One region of the Streptococcus fryi genome, then DNA from elsewhere that is predicted to be linked to it. Evidence: predicted binding sites of a transcription regulator. Region 1 holds the regulator's gene; the other holds the start of a gene.

Region 1 (4,111 bases):
AGAAACAAAGCCTGAACTCTCTCCAACACAACCAGAATCTCCTAAAGAACAGCCAAAGGTAGGAGGTTCGGATAATCAAGTAACACCGTTGCCTCCTAAATCAGAAGGCTCTCAAGACACATCTAAAGAGTCTGAAGGACCAACTGGAAAAGAGGACAACAAAGTTGCTCCTAATGCACCTAAAGTGCAACCGGGGTCAGAAAATGGCGATAAAAAACCTGAACGACCCCAGGAACAACCAGAGGGAACTGGTACGGTTAAACCTTCGTTACCACAACCGGAGTCACCTAAGTCACCAGAAACTCCTAGAGAAACCGAAGAAACCAAAGATGCGTCTAGTCCAAGTGATAAGAGACCAGATAGTTCTAAGGAAGAAACACAGCCTGAACTCTCTCCAAAACAACCAGCATCCCCTAAAGAACAGCCAAATGTAGGAGGTTCAGATAATCAAGTAATACCGTTGCCACCTAAATCAGAAGGCTCTCAAGACACATCTAAAGAGTCTGAAGGATCAACTGGAAAAGAGGACAACAAAGTTGCTCCTATTGCACCTAAAGTGCAACCAGGGTCAGAAAATGCCGATAAAAAACCTAAACGACCACAGGAACAACCAGAGGGAAATGATACGGTTAAACCTTCGTTACCACAACTGGAGTCACCTAAGTCTCCAGAAACTCCTAGAGAAACCGAAGAAGCCAAAGATGCGTCTAGTCCAAGTGATAAGAGACCAGATAGCTCTAAGGAAGAAACACAGCCTGAACTCTCTCCAAAACAACCAGAATCTTCTAAAGAACAGCCAAATGTAGGAGGTTCAGATAATCAAGTAACACCGTTGCCACCTAAATCAGAAGGCTCTCCAGATACATCTAAAGAGTCTGAAGGACCAACTGGAAAAGAGGACAACAAAGTTGCTCCTAATGCACCTAAAGTGCAACGGGGGTCAGAAAATGGCGATAAAAAACCTGAACGACCACAGGAACAACCAGAGGGAAATGGTACAGAAATGGGGACATTGCCAGTACTGCCGAAAATCTCTGTTCCGAAAGATATGGCTAAAGGAACAGAACAATCCCAAAATAAAGCAAAAGCTGATTCTTCGAAACAAAATATAGTTTCTAAGAGTAATGGATTGCTCAATACAAATTCCAATGTTGATACTAAATCATCTTCTCAATGGGATAATGCCAAAGCAAAATCGAATGATAGTGTTAAACTTTTACCAGCGACAGGCGATAAGTCTAATCTGTTAAACATTTTACTATCGTTATCATTGTTATTTACACTGTATCTGATGGTCGTAAAAAAACGTTTAAAATAGTTGTGTAGTTCACAAATTATTGAAACCACGTTTTCTGCTATTCTTTCTTAGAATTTCGGTTAGAAACATAAAAAATCACCTTTTCCACCAAGTATACCATCTGGAAAAGGTGATTTTATGTTATAGGTAACTTTTTGCTACCCTCGTCTTGTAGACAACATCTGATGCTTTTGTTATGCCTATAATTATGATAAAATAAAGGTTAAAAGAAACTGGTAGATTGAGGTAGAGTATGCGTTGTCCTAAATGTAGTTATACTAAATCAAGCGTTATAGATAGTCGACAAGCTGAAGAGGGAACAACCATTCGACGTCGTAGGGAGTGCGAACAGTGTCAAACGCGATTTACAACCTTTGAGCGTATTGAGGAGTTGCCCCTTTTAGTGATTAAGAAAGATGGTACAAGGGAGCAGTTTTCACGTGAAAAAATCTTGAATGGTATCATTCAAAGTGCTCAAAAACGCCCAGTGTCTAGTTCAGATATCGAACGTGTGGTCTACAGTATCGAGCAATCTATTCGGACTGAATATGATAGCGAGGTACCTAGCACTGCTATTGGAAATCTGGTAATGGATGAACTGGCAGAGCTTGATGAAATTACTTATGTGCGTTTTGCCAGCGTTTACCGTAGTTTCAAGGATGTTGATGAGATAGAGGAGCTTCTAAAACAAATTACTAAGCGGGTACGTAGTGGGAAGAAGAGACGTGAACAACATGAGACCGATTGAAACCTTTCGTTTTCTACCGAATAATCAAGTTTCCTATGATAAGCAAAGTTTAGCTCTTTGTTATGCACCCATACTTGGTCAGGATGCGACTAGTTTGTATGCTTTATTGGTTTCACGATTTGATAATGGTCAAATCAATCATCAGTTTACATCCTTACTTAATCACTTGCAGTTTGGTATGCCTCGTTTTGAGCAAGCTCTATCCGTCCTTATAGTTCTAAAGCTAATAGCTTTTTATAAGGACAACGATGGTTATATCATTCGATTACTACCTGCCTTATCCAAGGATGCCTTTCTTAACCACTCTCTTTACCGTCGTTTATTGGAACACTATATTGGAGAATATGCTGTTTCTGAGTTGATGATTAGGGTGCCCGACACTGCTCAGGAAGTGACTAAACGTTTTTCAGAAGTCTTTACTAGTCATGGTGATTTGGCTAAAACGCTTGATTTACCACTACGTTCAAACGATGAGTTTGATATGGATAGTTTTCAAAAACGTATGGCGTCTGAGGACCTGTATTTCGCTGATGATAAGCAAGATGTCATTGGGCTCTACCATTTTGTAGACAAGCATCAGTTGAACTGGATTCAAGCTTACCAATTAGCGAAAGAGACTGCAGTTGACCGGACAATTTCTTTGGAGCGTATGGCGCAAAAGCAAAGCGTCATGACACATGCTGTTAATTCCTCAGCATCCTTGTGGTCTAAACAAGAAGAAATCATTTTAAAAGATGCAAAATCTTTACCAGCCAAGGATTTTTTGGAAAAATTGAAGCATGTGCGTAAGGCAAGAGTAACCGAAGATGAAAAAGCTCTTCTAACGATTTTAGCCAATCAAGGGTTTTTAGATGAAGTTATCAACATCATGGTCTTATATACTCTCAACAAGACCAAATCAGCTAATCTGAATCGTCGCTATCTTGAAAAGTTGGCTAATGATTTTGCTTACCAAGAGATAAAAACAGCTGAAATGGCAATGGAGAAACTGCGTCAGCCAAAACAGGGTGAGACACCTAAAAAAGCTAATAAACAGACCAAATCTAATTTACCGGCTTGGAGCAATGCAGATTACCAAAACCAGACCAGTCAAGAAGATCAAAAACGGCTGGAAGAGATTAAGCGTCGTGCTTTGGAAAGAGTCAGAAAGGAAGGTGACTAGATGGAGAAAGTCGGAGATACTCTCAAGCAATCAGGTTGGTTAAACCGTTACTCTGCAAAAGAGTTGAGTGATGCGATTTTATCTGACAAGGTCATTTCAGACTTTGTCTTAAGTCATCAACTAACATCTCATCAAATCAAGTTGAGTTTACCTAAATTTAATCAATTTTTGATGGAGCGTGAGCGTTTTTTGACAGGTTCGGAGGCTTACATTGCTAAAGGCTATGAGCCGATTTTGGTAATGAATGAGGGGTTTGCGGATGTGTCTTATCAAGAGACTAAGGCCTTGAAAATGGCTCAACGCCAAAAAGAAGTCAATGATCGAATTACCATTTTAAGCCTCCCTAAATCGTATAAATCTGTGCGGTTTGAGGATATTCACTTAGATGATGTGAAGCGTGTGGAGGTTTTTGAGAGCCTTGTTGACTTTGTGACGCAATACCCATCAGCCAATCAAAAGGGATTATACTTGTTTGGTGATATGGGGATTGGGAAATCTTTTTTAATGGCAGCTTTAGCTCATGAATTATCGGAGCGAAAAGGGGCTTCTGTGACATTGTTGCACTACCCTAGCTTTGTCATTGATATCAAAAATGCCATTAATACTGGATCTGTAAAGCAAGAGTTGGATACTGTGAAGACGGCAGAGGTACTTATCTTAGATGATATTGGTGCAGAGCAATCATCATCTTGGGTGAGAGATGAGGTTTTGCAAGTGATTTTGCAGTATCGGATGCTCGAAGAATTGCCAACCTTCTTTACCTCAAACTACAGCTTTGCTGATTTGGAGCATAAATTAGCCATAACAAAATCAGGAGATGAGACTTGGCAGACCAAGCGCGTCATGGAACGTATCAGGTTTTTAGCCAAAGAGATGCACCTCCAAGGAATAAATAGACGCTAGA
Region 2 (4,111 bases), on a different contig from region 1:
TTCAATGGACTCAGGACTACCGTAGTGCATGTGGTGTTGGGCGAGGTAGGTGTGCAAGCCCATGGCACCAAGCCCGATCGTGTGTGCCTGACTATTACCGTTTTTAATAGTTGGAACGGCATCGATAGATGAGTTGTCAGTGACAAAGGTGAGAGCGCGTGTCATAGCACGGATAGAACGCCCAAAATCAGATGAGGTCATCATATTGACAACGTTAGTTGAACCAAGGTTACATGAAATATCTGTACCCAATTGGAGATACTCTTGTGAATCGTTGATGTGACTAGGTTGTTGAACTTGAAGAATCTCAGAGCAGAGGTTACTCATAACGATACGTCCGTCAATGGCAGAGCTCTTATTAGCTGTATCAATATTGATGATATAAGGATAGCCAGATTCTTGTTGTAGTTTTGAGATTTCAGTTTCCAAATCACGTGCTTTGATTTTTGTCTTGGTGATATTTGGATTAGCTACTAACTCATCGTATTTTTCAGTAATGTTGATGTAGTTATATGGGACACCATATTCTTTCTCAATGCTATATGGGCTAAAGAGATACATGTCATCATTGTTACGAACCAATTCGTAGAATTTATCAGGTACAGTTACTCCAAGCGACAAAGTTTTAACACGGATTTTTTCATCAGCATTTTCTTTTTTCGTTGATAGGAAGTGCATGATATCTGGGTGGAAAACGTCCAAGTAAACCACACCAGCACCTTGTCTTTGACCAAGTTGGTTTGAGTAAGAGAAACTGTCTTCGAATAGTTTCATAACAGGCACGACACCAGAAGCAGCTCCAACAAAGCCCTTGATTGGAGCACCGGCTTCACGCAAGTTACTCAAAGAGATACCAACACCACCACCGATACGTGACAATTGCAAGGCTGAATTGATAGAACGTCCGATAGAATTCATATCATCTGTCATTTGGATAAGGAAACACGATACCAATTCACCACGACGGCTACGACCAGCATTTAAGAAACTTGGTGTTGCAGGTTGGTAACGTTGGTTAATCATTTCCATAGCCATATCTTCAGCTAGTTGCTCATCACCGTCGGCGAAATATAAAGCATTAAACAAGACTCTGTCTTCAATGCTCTCTAAATAATAATCTCCGTCATTAGTTTTTAAGGCATACTGTTGATAGAATTTGTAGGCCGCCATAAATGATTTGAATTTAAAATGGCTATCTGTGAGACGTTGTGATAAGTATTCAATAAATTCAGGTTTGTATTTGCTAATAAAAGCTTTCTCGAGATAGTCATGCTCCAGAAGGTAATTGATTTTATCTGTGATGGTATCAAAAGCCATTGTGTTAGGTTCGACATTTTCTTTAAAGAAAGCATCAAGAGCTTCTTTGTCCTTATGCAAAGGGATTTGACCATTTACAGGACGATTGATTTCGTTGTTGAGGCGAAAATAAGAAACGTCGCCAAGATTTTTAAGAGTCATGTTCTAATATTCCTTTTATATATTCTACATCTTCGGGTGTTCCACTAAATTCAAGGGTATGGAGTAGGGGCACCTTATAGGTATGAGCCAATCGTTTAGCCGTATGGCAAAAATCAGGACCAAAATTACGGTTCCCAGAACCCACAATCCCTCTTAAATTAGAGTGATTGATTGTTAAGAAATCATCTAAGAATTCAATCCCTGCTTCATAAGTAGGACTGATAAAAACAAAGGGTTGGTCAATAGTCGGAAAGTCAGCCTGTCGTTTTACTTCGAGAACTGTATAGGGAGCTAGTTTTTTGGCTAAGCGTCTAGTTTGACCGGTTAAACTAAAAAAGACAACTAACATCAGTTAGATAAGATCTTTGAGTTTTGCAGGTTGAAATCCAGAAAAAACAACATCACCAGCTTCAATCACAGGAGCAGAAGTAAAACCTAGTCCTTTCACATAAGCCACTTTATCTTGCTGTTCATCAATATTGATTTCTTCGAAATCAGCACCATGTTGCTCTAAAAATTTTTTGGTCATTTTACATTGCATGCAGTTATTTTTAGAATAAATTGTAATTTTTGACATTTTCGTTCTCCTAAGAGTATTTCCTTTCTTAAGAAGGATACCATAATAGAATACCCCAGAACATCTAAAAAAGCAAGCTAAAAAACTCATCAAAAACACAAAATATAGAGTTTTTGTTGTTCTGAAACACAATATATAGTGTTAAGTGGTATTTTCAAGACGATGATAGGTCTTTGTTTAGACAGTCTTTATTTTCAAGGATTTCCCTTCTAGTTTCAACTTTTTTTTGTTATTGATTTGAGTGATTTGGTTATTATTTAATTTTCTAACTTAGAAAATTAATATGAATTATATTATGCAAAACAATGATGTGGTGAGCTGCTCCAAGTTTGGTTTGTTAACTATCAGCTTGGAGGCATACATCTATTAGTAATAGTAATTCTTTTTAGCTGGTGGGTTGATTATGAGATTTTTAAAAACAATTTAGTCAGTTGCATCCTCTATATAGTGTTATATCAATTACAGCCATAAAGTTACAAAATAATTTAAAAAATAGTTTAAAAGACTTGCATTCACCAAGTATTTATGATAGACTAGTCTCTGTTGTTATGGAAAGATAGCGAAGAGGCTAAACGCGGCGGACTGTAAATCCGCTCCTTCGGGTTCGGGGGTTCGAATCCCTCTCTTTCCATGTTAATATTGGGGTATAGCCAAGCGGTAAGGCAAGGGACTTTGACTCCCTCATGCGTTGGTTCGAATCCAGCTACCCCAGTCATGGTATCGGGTTTTACCTTATACCGTCAAAGATAAATATTGTTGTTGTCGTTGCGGGTTACCTTGAAAAAATATATTGTTGTCAAAGCTAGCGTTGCTAGCTTTTGTTGGAGGATTTTTTAGAATGAATGAATTTGAAGATTTGCTAAACAGTGTTAGCGATGTGAACCCTGGTGATGTTGTTACTGCTGAAGTATTAACAGTTGACAATGGTCAGGCTAACCTTGTTATCAATGGTACAGGTGTTGAAGGTGTCTTGACACTTCGTGAGTTGACTAACGATCGCGATGCTGATATTAACGATCTTGTTAAAGCTGGTGAAACAGTAGAAGTACTTGTTCTTCGTCAGGTTGTAGGTAAAGATACTGATACAGTAACTTTCCTAGTATCTAAAAAACGCTTGGAAGCTCGCAAAGCATGGGACAAACTTATCGGTCGCGAAGGTGAAGTTGTTTCTGTTAAAGGAACTAAAGCTGTTAAAGGTGGTTTGTCAGTTGAGTTTGAAGGTTTACGTGGATTCATTCCAGCATCTATGCTAGATTCACGTTTTGTACGTAACACTGAAAAATTCGTTGGTCAAGAATTTGATGCTAAAATCAAAGAGGTTGATGCTGCTGAAAATCGTTTCATCTTGTCACGTCGTGAAGTTGTAGAAGAGTCTGCAGCTGAAGCACGTAAAGAAGTTTTCTCAAAAATTTCAGAAGGTTCAGTAGTAACTGGTAAAGTTGCTCGTTTGACAAACTTTGGTGCCTTTATTGATCTTGGTGGTGTTGACGGTCTTGTTCACGTTACTGAATTATCACATGAGCGCAATGTATCACCAAAATCAGTTGTTACTGTTGGTGAAGAGGTAGAAGTTAAAGTTCTTGCTATCGATGAAACTGAAGGACGTGTATCACTTTCTCTTAAAGCAACTACGCCTGGTCCATGGGATGGTGTTGAACAAAAACTTGCTGCAGGTGATGTTATTGAAGGTAAAGTGAAACGCTTGACAGACTTCGGTGCTTTCGTAGAAGTTCTTCCAGGAATTGATGGACTTGTTCACATTTCACAAATTTCACACAAACGTGTTGAAAATCCAAAAGATGTTTTATCTGCTGGCCAAGATGTAACTGTTAAAGTACTTGAAGTGAACTCATCAGATGAGCGTGTATCACTTTCAATTAAAGCACTTGAAGAACGTCCAGCTCAACCAGAAGGTGAAAATAAAGAAGAAAAACGTCAATCACGTCCACGTCGTCAAAAACGTGAAGTGAAGCGTGACTATGAACTTCCAGAAACACAAACTGGCTTCTCAATGGCTGATTTGTTTGGAGATATTGAATTATAATAAATGGAAAGGTTAGGATGTGTCCTAGCCTT

Evidence for each region. Region 1 encodes NrdR, which represses ribonucleotide reductase genes. Its sites were predicted from a motif close to ACACNATATATNGTGT; they were not measured.
Region 2: nrdH (glutaredoxin-like protein NrdH) is a predicted target of NrdR. The motif match lies at 2,162-2,177, and genes of this name have one in related genera.

Annotation. Positions count from the first base shown of each region.
Region 1 is NZ_JBRUGW010000028.1:4,904-9,014, reverse strand. It holds gene ACVRZH_RS07725 (mucin-binding protein) at 1-1,318, shown strand, start outside; gene nrdR (transcriptional regulator NrdR) at 1,551-2,045, shown strand; gene ACVRZH_RS07715 (DnaD domain protein) at 2,032-3,207, shown strand; gene dnaI (primosomal protein DnaI) at 3,208-4,110, shown strand.
Region 2 is NZ_JBRUGW010000008.1:56,806-60,916, forward strand. It holds gene nrdE (class 1b ribonucleoside-diphosphate reductase subunit alpha) at 1-1,458, opposite strand, end outside; gene nrdI (class Ib ribonucleoside-diphosphate reductase assembly flavoprotein NrdI) at 1,448-1,807, opposite strand; gene nrdH (glutaredoxin-like protein NrdH) at 1,811-2,035, opposite strand; tRNA gene ACVRZH_RS03645 (tRNA-Tyr) at 2,586-2,666, shown strand; tRNA gene ACVRZH_RS03650 (tRNA-Gln) at 2,676-2,747, shown strand; gene rpsA (30S ribosomal protein S1) at 2,874-4,079, shown strand.